DNA from 2 places in the Salinibacterium sp. CAN_S4 genome. Region 1 is predicted to be linked to the other one. Evidence: predicted binding sites of a transcription regulator. Region 1 holds the regulator's gene; the other holds the start of a gene.
What was found. The regulator LexA, encoded in region 1, represses DNA repair genes until DNA is damaged. The targets are predictions, from matches to a motif close to TCGAACANNTGTTCGA.

Region 1 (3,412 bases):
CGGCGAACTCTGCATAGGCCTCATCGACGAGCAGGATGCCGTCGAAGGCGTCGTACGCGGCGACGATGGTCTCGAGCCCCAGTGCGGTTCCCGTGGGATTGTTGGGCGAGCACAGGAATACTATGTCGGGCTGCTCCCGCTGGATTGCGGCCACCACCGTCTCTGGGGAGATGGCGTAATCCGCATCGCGCTGCGCCGTCACCCAGCGGGTGCCCGTCGCGTTGGCAATGATCGAGTGCATCGAATAGGTGGGCGGGAAGCCGAGCACGCTGCGCCCCGGTCCGCCGAAAGCCTGCAGGGTCTGCTGCAGCACCTCGTTCGACCCGTTGGCTGCCCAGATGTTGTCCCGGGTGAGACCGTGCCCGAGGTAGGTCGCCAGAGCGTCCCTGAGCTCGGTGAACTCTCGGTCCGGGTAGCGGTTCACGCCCATGACGGCCAGCGCGAGCGCTCGGACGATGTCGGTGGCGACATCCTCAGGAATCGCGTGGGTGTTCTCGTTGACGTTCAGCTGGATCGGGACATTTTCCTGCGGAGCGCCGTAGGGGCTGAGTCCCCGCAGGTCATCACGGATCGGGAGGTCGGAAAGACTGGTCACCCCTCAAGCCTATGGCCGTTCGGGCACCGCCTCTTTCTGGCTACTGCTGGGCGTACTGAGCCGGGATCGCCAGCTCCTGGCCGGCGAACACGTCAGACGACTCCAGCTGGTTGAGCTGCACGATCTGGTCGATGACCTCTCGCGGGTCGGCCGTGGGAGCGAGCTCACCGGCGAGCTGCCAGAGGGTTTCCCCGGATGCCACTGTGACGTAGTCGAAGGGAACGTCTGAGCCGCCGAGCGATGCGGTCGCCTCTCCCCCGTTGAGGGCGAACAGCAGTGCCGTGATAACCAGGGGCGCCGCAACGACAACCGTCAGCAGTGAGCGACCGCGCTTGGTGATGCGAAGGCGCGGTGCCGGGGTGAAGGCGGTCGTAGAGAGTGTGTTGATTGCGGTGCTCATGATGTGCTCCTTACAAGATTTCGTATCCGGCACTCGGCCGGGAGTGCCGGATACGAAGCGCGTGATCTGTCGTGGGCCAGAACTGCCGAAGCAGTCAGGCCGTGCTGTATCGAGTTTCCCAACTGTGCTAGAAGATCTGTTCCGAACATACATTCGAATTACTCGTATATCAAGTGAATTTTCGAACATGCCACTGACATTGAGACGGGATTCGATGCGAAACACTAGAACAGGTGTTTGTTTTAGCGTCTTAGTGCGGATACAGTTTCGAATGAGCCACCGACATTCAGTCGGTTGCTCAGGGAAATGGGGAGATCATGGTCGCTGACACACACGGCTCAGATAAGGCTGCTGGCGGTACTCGTCGGCGCAAGAGTCTGAGCGACAAGCAGCTCGCCATCCTCGACGTCATCCAGCGTTCAGTCTCCGGCCGCGGCTACCCGCCGAGCATGCGGGAGATCGGCGACGCCGTCGGCCTCGCGTCTCTCTCGAGCGTCACCCACCAGCTCAACCAGCTCGAACTGAGCGGCTACCTCCGTCGCGACCCAAACCGTCCGAGAGCGATGGAGGTTCTGATCGACCTTCCCGCCCTGGAGGGAACGGGAGATGTCACTCCAGAGAACACGGTCTCCATCGGCGACGCCGTCATGGTGCCCCTCGTGGGCCGCATCGCTGCCGGTATCCCCATCACGGCAGAGCAGCACATCGACGAGGTATTCCCCCTCCCTCGCCAGCTCACCGGCAAGGGCGAGTTGTTCATGCTCAAGGTCGTGGGAGAGTCGATGATCGATGCCGCCATCTGCGACGGCGACTGGGTCGTCGTGCGCCAGCAGAACACCGCGGAGAACGGAGACATCGTTGCGGCGATGCTGGATGACGAAGCCACAGTCAAGGTCTTCCGGCAGCGTGACGGCCACACCTGGCTTCTGCCTCGCAACTCCAACTTCGAGCCGATCCTCGGCGACCATGCACAGGTGCTCGGCAAGGTCGTCACCGTACTGCGTTCCCTTTAGCGACAGCACCTCCCACCACAGCCCCGTCGAGTAATCTCGGCTCATGGGACGCATATCGGTGGTCTTCTTGGCACTTCTCGTGCTCACCGGGTGTGCCACGACGTCGAGCGCGGTTGCGCCGGACGGCCTGACTCTCAGCGTGTACCAGAACCGCACCGACGTCGCCGCCCGCAAGCTCGAGGTCTCGTTCCTCAACGACACGGGGAGCGTTCTGACCGTGACCCGGCTCCAGTTGACGGCCGGTCAGTTCATCGGCACGGCTGTGTGGCCGAAGGAGTCGACCACCATTCCCGCAGGGGTCACGATCTCACTACCCGTGCCGCTGCCGGATCCGGACTGCACGGCCGAACCGACCGAGGCCGAGGTCGAGTTCGACTATCGGCTTGCCGACGGTCGCGCCGGGACGGCCGTGGCGACACCCGTCGACACGCTCCAGAGACTGCCGGGCATCCGGCAGGAGGATTGCCTTGCCGTGTCCGTCGCATCGATCGTGACGGTCACCATGGATGCGGCACCCCGGGTTTCTGTGATCGCCGGTCGCACCATCGCCGAGATCGATCTGACGCTCGTCCCCACCGGGGCAACGGGTTCCGTCACCTTCGAGAGCGCATCGAGCACGACGCTGCTGACCCCAGTGAGCCCGGATGGCACGGACGCTATACCCGCGCCGATCTCCCGGACGATCGCGGGCGCAGACGAACCAGCCACCGTGACGCTGCTCTATTCGCCCAACCGGTGCGACGCCCACGCCATAGCCGAAGACAAGCGCGGAACGATCGTCCCCGTCGCGGTCTCCACCACCGACGGGTTCAGCGGCCCCCTGTATGTCAGCGCCGCCGACGACGTTCGCGACGCGCTGTATGACGTCGTGCGTACCGCCTGCGGGCTTCCTACGGGTTGAGCCCATGGCCGCGGCTTAGGCTGGCCCCATGGCTTCACGCGTGCTCTCCCCCCGCCAGCTCGACGCTGGCGCCATCCCCTTCCCCGAGCGATCAGCATCGCTGCTGAAAGCCCTCGCGGAGCGCGTCGTGATCGCTGACGGCGCGATGGGAACCATGCTTCAGGATGCCGAACCCACCCTCGACGACTTCGAGCAGCACGAGGGCTGCAACGAGATCCTCAACGTCTCACGCCCCGATATCGTCGAGTCGATCCATGCCGCCTATCTCGAGACCGGGATCGACGCGATCGAGACCAACACCTTCGGGGCCAACTGGTCGAACCTCTCGGACTACGGCATCGAAAACCGCATCGAGGAACTCGCTCGCGCCGGTGCTGAGATCGCTCGTCGGGCCGTCGAGTCCTTCGAGGCCAGGGACGGACATCGGCGCTGGGTGCTCGGTTCGATGGGCCCCGGCACGAAACTCCCGAGCCTCGGCCACACGACGTACGCGAACCTCAAGT
Region 2 (3,412 bases), 330 kb from region 1:
GCCCGCATTGTTACTTGCGTGCAGGTTCACTGCCCAATGGAATCCGGAACGTCTAGTCAGGGAAAGTTATCCCCAAGAGAGTGCTCGGCCAGCTTGGTGCTCCCTCTACGGCGTGGCGAATGTCTTTCTGGAACATACTGCCAGGTCAGGGGTCATGCTTCCTTTCCACGATATGGAAGCAAGTCTGGAAACTAAACACCGTTCGATCCCGCTCTCGATCACATTGGCTACTAACCGGCCGCAGGATACCCCGCCCAATTTTGGCGTTCACTCTAGGAGGGACGGGGTGGTTGCCACGGGCCCCGGACAGTTTCAGATTCGCTTCAACTCGAGGAAATTAGACTCGGAAGAGCGGGAATTCCTTGAGGGCATAGAGAACTGGACCGTTCGGATGAAGTTCGGTGTCACCGGAGCGTCCAGATCGGTACAGATAGACGAGGGGTTGCCGCGGAACCGGACATTCGTAGATAACACTGGCGCCTCGAACATTGACGTGGCGCGCTGGGAGATCCCCACGACTCGGATTACCGATCAGTAGGGTCGTATTGATAATTTGTTCCGTCGGCGACATCGGTCCTGCCGCCTCGACTGAACTCGACGATGTGATGCACCTCAGTCCAGGACGGTGGTCGGTCGCAACCGGGCTCGATGCATCCACCATCCCTCGCGGAGATGACGGCTCGTTGCCGTGCACTGTGCAGTCGTTGGGTGCGTCCCAGATTGAGGGCCTGACCATCGTCGTCGAACAGGATCGGTTGCAGGCCTCCGTCGCACGCGAGTCGACGAACGCTGGCGACAGAGATCGCTGCGGTCTGCCCCTCGATGTATCCGACACCGGTGTCCGCGGCGAGATCACTCTGCGTGACGAGCACGCGCACCACTGCGCGGCGAGCGGCGAGCCGGTTGCCGGATCCAGACCTGACGGCAACGTCGACCAGTTCCACCACTGCGTCGAGCGCGAGCTGCTCTGTGCTTCTGGGGTCGTTGACGATCAGTTCGGCGCGCTCGCACTCCGCCGGATCCACGAAGCGCGGACCGCCCCGCCGTGGCGAGGTGGCGACGTCGATCGCGGCGCCGATGATGGCGGCGGACTCGGGATCGAGCAGTCCGATGAGCTTCGTCATCCCGTCGGTCTGGGGAAACAGCCGCAGGTACCGTCGATCGCGACGTTCCGCTTCCCGGTCACCCACGCCAGCGGCATCCAGCTGGTCGCGAAGCTCTCGGGCGTGCGTGGCCAGTCGACCGACGCGGACGAGACCGGCCATCGCTGTGAGTTCCGCTACGGCTAGTGCGAGAGATTCGGCGCTCACCGCTTCGGTGGGTCGACCCAGTTCACGCCGGATGATCTCGAGGGCCTCACCGGAGATGCCTCCGGTCGCCGCGGCAGCGATCGCGACGTGAAGCCATGGCTCGGCCCCTGGCAGCGGCAGATCGCCGTCTCGAGCTGCCGCTTCGGACGTGAGCAGCGTGCCGACCTCGATGAGTCGTCGCGCCGTGGTCGAACCGGTGCCGGTGATCGACTGCACCAGTGCTTCGGGCGTGCGTGAACCCTGTCTTTGCGCCAGCCCGCGGTATCCGAGCTCACGGCGTGACCGATGGGCGATTTCTGCGGCGATGGTAGCCCCGGCCACATCAAGCAGTCGAGACGACACAGTGACCCGTCGCTGGAATTCCAGCAGTGCGTCATCGGTGGCCGCGGTCGCACTCGGTCTGGTGGTACTCGCGAACCCTGACAGCACGGAATCGAGTTCAGTGAGCAGCGAATCGAGGTCGGCCATGGTTCGATTATCCCAGACATTAGAACACATATTCGAAAAGGTGAATAACCTCTCTCCACAGATTTCTCAGGGAGTAGAGCGGCGAGGCCCGGCGACTACCGCCGGTAGTGGTTCGCAGCGCAGAATGGAACCGTGACCCTCAAACTCGGATATAAGGCATCAGCAGAGCAGTTCGACCCGCGAGAGCTGGTGGAGATCGCGGTCGCCGCCGAAGCGCACGGCATGGAGAGCGTTGCTGTCAGCGACCATTTCCAGCCGTGGCGTCACGAGGGCGGACACTCCCCGTTCTCGCTCAGCTGGATGGCTGCCGTAGGGGAGCGCACCTCGACCATCCAGATCGGCACCTCGGTGATGACGCCGACCTTCCGCTACAACCCAGCCGTGCTCGCCCAGGCGTTCGCGACGATGGGCTGCCTCTACCCCGGCCGGATCATGCTCGGCGTCGGAACCGGCGAGGCACTCAACGAGATCGCGACCGGCTTCACGGGGGAGTGGCCCGAGTTCAAGGAACGCTTCGCCCGGCTGCGGGAATCCGTCGATCTCATGCGCCAGCTCTGGACGGAAGACCGAGTGAACTTCGAGGGCGAGTACTACTCCACCGTCGACGCGTCCATCTATGACCGGCCGGATGTCCCGGTGCCGGTATACATCGCAGCAGGCGGCCCCGTCGTGGCGCGCTACGCCGGCCGTGCTGGTGACGGCTTCATCTGCACCTCCGGCAAGGGGATGGAGCTCTACACCGAGCAGCTCATCCCTGCGGTGAAAGAGGGCGCGGAGAAGGTCGGCCGCGAATTCGACGACATCGACAGGATGATCGAGATCAAGATCTCCTACGAGACCAGCCGCGAGCTCGCCCTCGAGAACACCAGGTTCTGGGCACCACTGGCCCTCTCGAAAGAACAGAAGCACGACATCACCGATCCGATCGAGATGGAGAAGGCCGCAGACGAGCTGCCAATCGAGAAGATCGCGAGTCGCTTCATCGTGGCCACCGATCCTGACGACGTGGTCGCCCAGGTCAGGCAGTACACCGATGCCGGCATGAACCACCTCGTCTTCCACGCGCCAGGGCACGACCAGCGTCGGTTCCTCGAACTCTTCGAGAAGGATCTGGCCCCGAGGCTGCGCGCCCTAGACGCATGATGGACGATCCGAAAGAGACTCTGCACCGCTACCTCCAGCAGGCGCGCGAGGCGTTGCTCTGGAAGCTGGATGGCGCTAGCGAGTACGACATCCGCCGACCGCTGGTGCCGAGCGGCTCCAACCTCCTGGGCATCGTGAAGCACGTGGCGAGTGTCGAGGCCGGCTACTTCGGCGAGATCTTCGGGCGGCCGTTCCCCGAACCGATGCCATGGTTCGACGATGACGCCGAACCGAACGCGGATATGTGGGCGTCGGCCGACGAGTCGCGTGAGTGGGTCATCCACTTCTATGAGCGCGTCTGGGCGCACTCGGATGCCACCATCACAGCGCTGGACCTCGATGCGCCGGGGCTCGTACCGTGGTGGTCAGAGGAGCGCATGAACGTCACCCTGCACTCGATGCTCGTGCACATGCTCGCCGAGTCGCACCGGCACTGCGGTCATGCCGACATCCTGCGGGAACTCATCGACGGCAGCGTGGGCCACCGGGCC

Region 2: the regulator LexA is predicted to act here: its motif matches at 1,799-1,814, upstream of IWX81_RS00135 (HNH endonuclease signature motif containing protein).

The regions. Positions count from the first base shown of each region.
Region 1 covers NZ_JADOVB010000001.1:356,668-360,079, reverse strand. The annotation lists gene IWX81_RS01835 (histidinol-phosphate transaminase) at 1-595, opposite strand, end outside; gene IWX81_RS01830 (LysM peptidoglycan-binding domain-containing protein) at 636-995, opposite strand; gene lexA (transcriptional repressor LexA) at 1,313-2,008, shown strand; gene IWX81_RS01820 (hypothetical protein) at 2,052-2,909, shown strand; gene metH (methionine synthase) at 2,938-3,412, shown strand, end outside.
Region 2 covers NZ_JADOVB010000001.1:25,816-29,227, forward strand. The annotation lists gene IWX81_RS00135 (HNH endonuclease signature motif containing protein) at 525-1,778, opposite strand; gene fgd (glucose-6-phosphate dehydrogenase (coenzyme-F420)) at 1,911-2,921, shown strand; gene IWX81_RS00145 (DinB family protein) at 2,918-3,412, shown strand, end outside.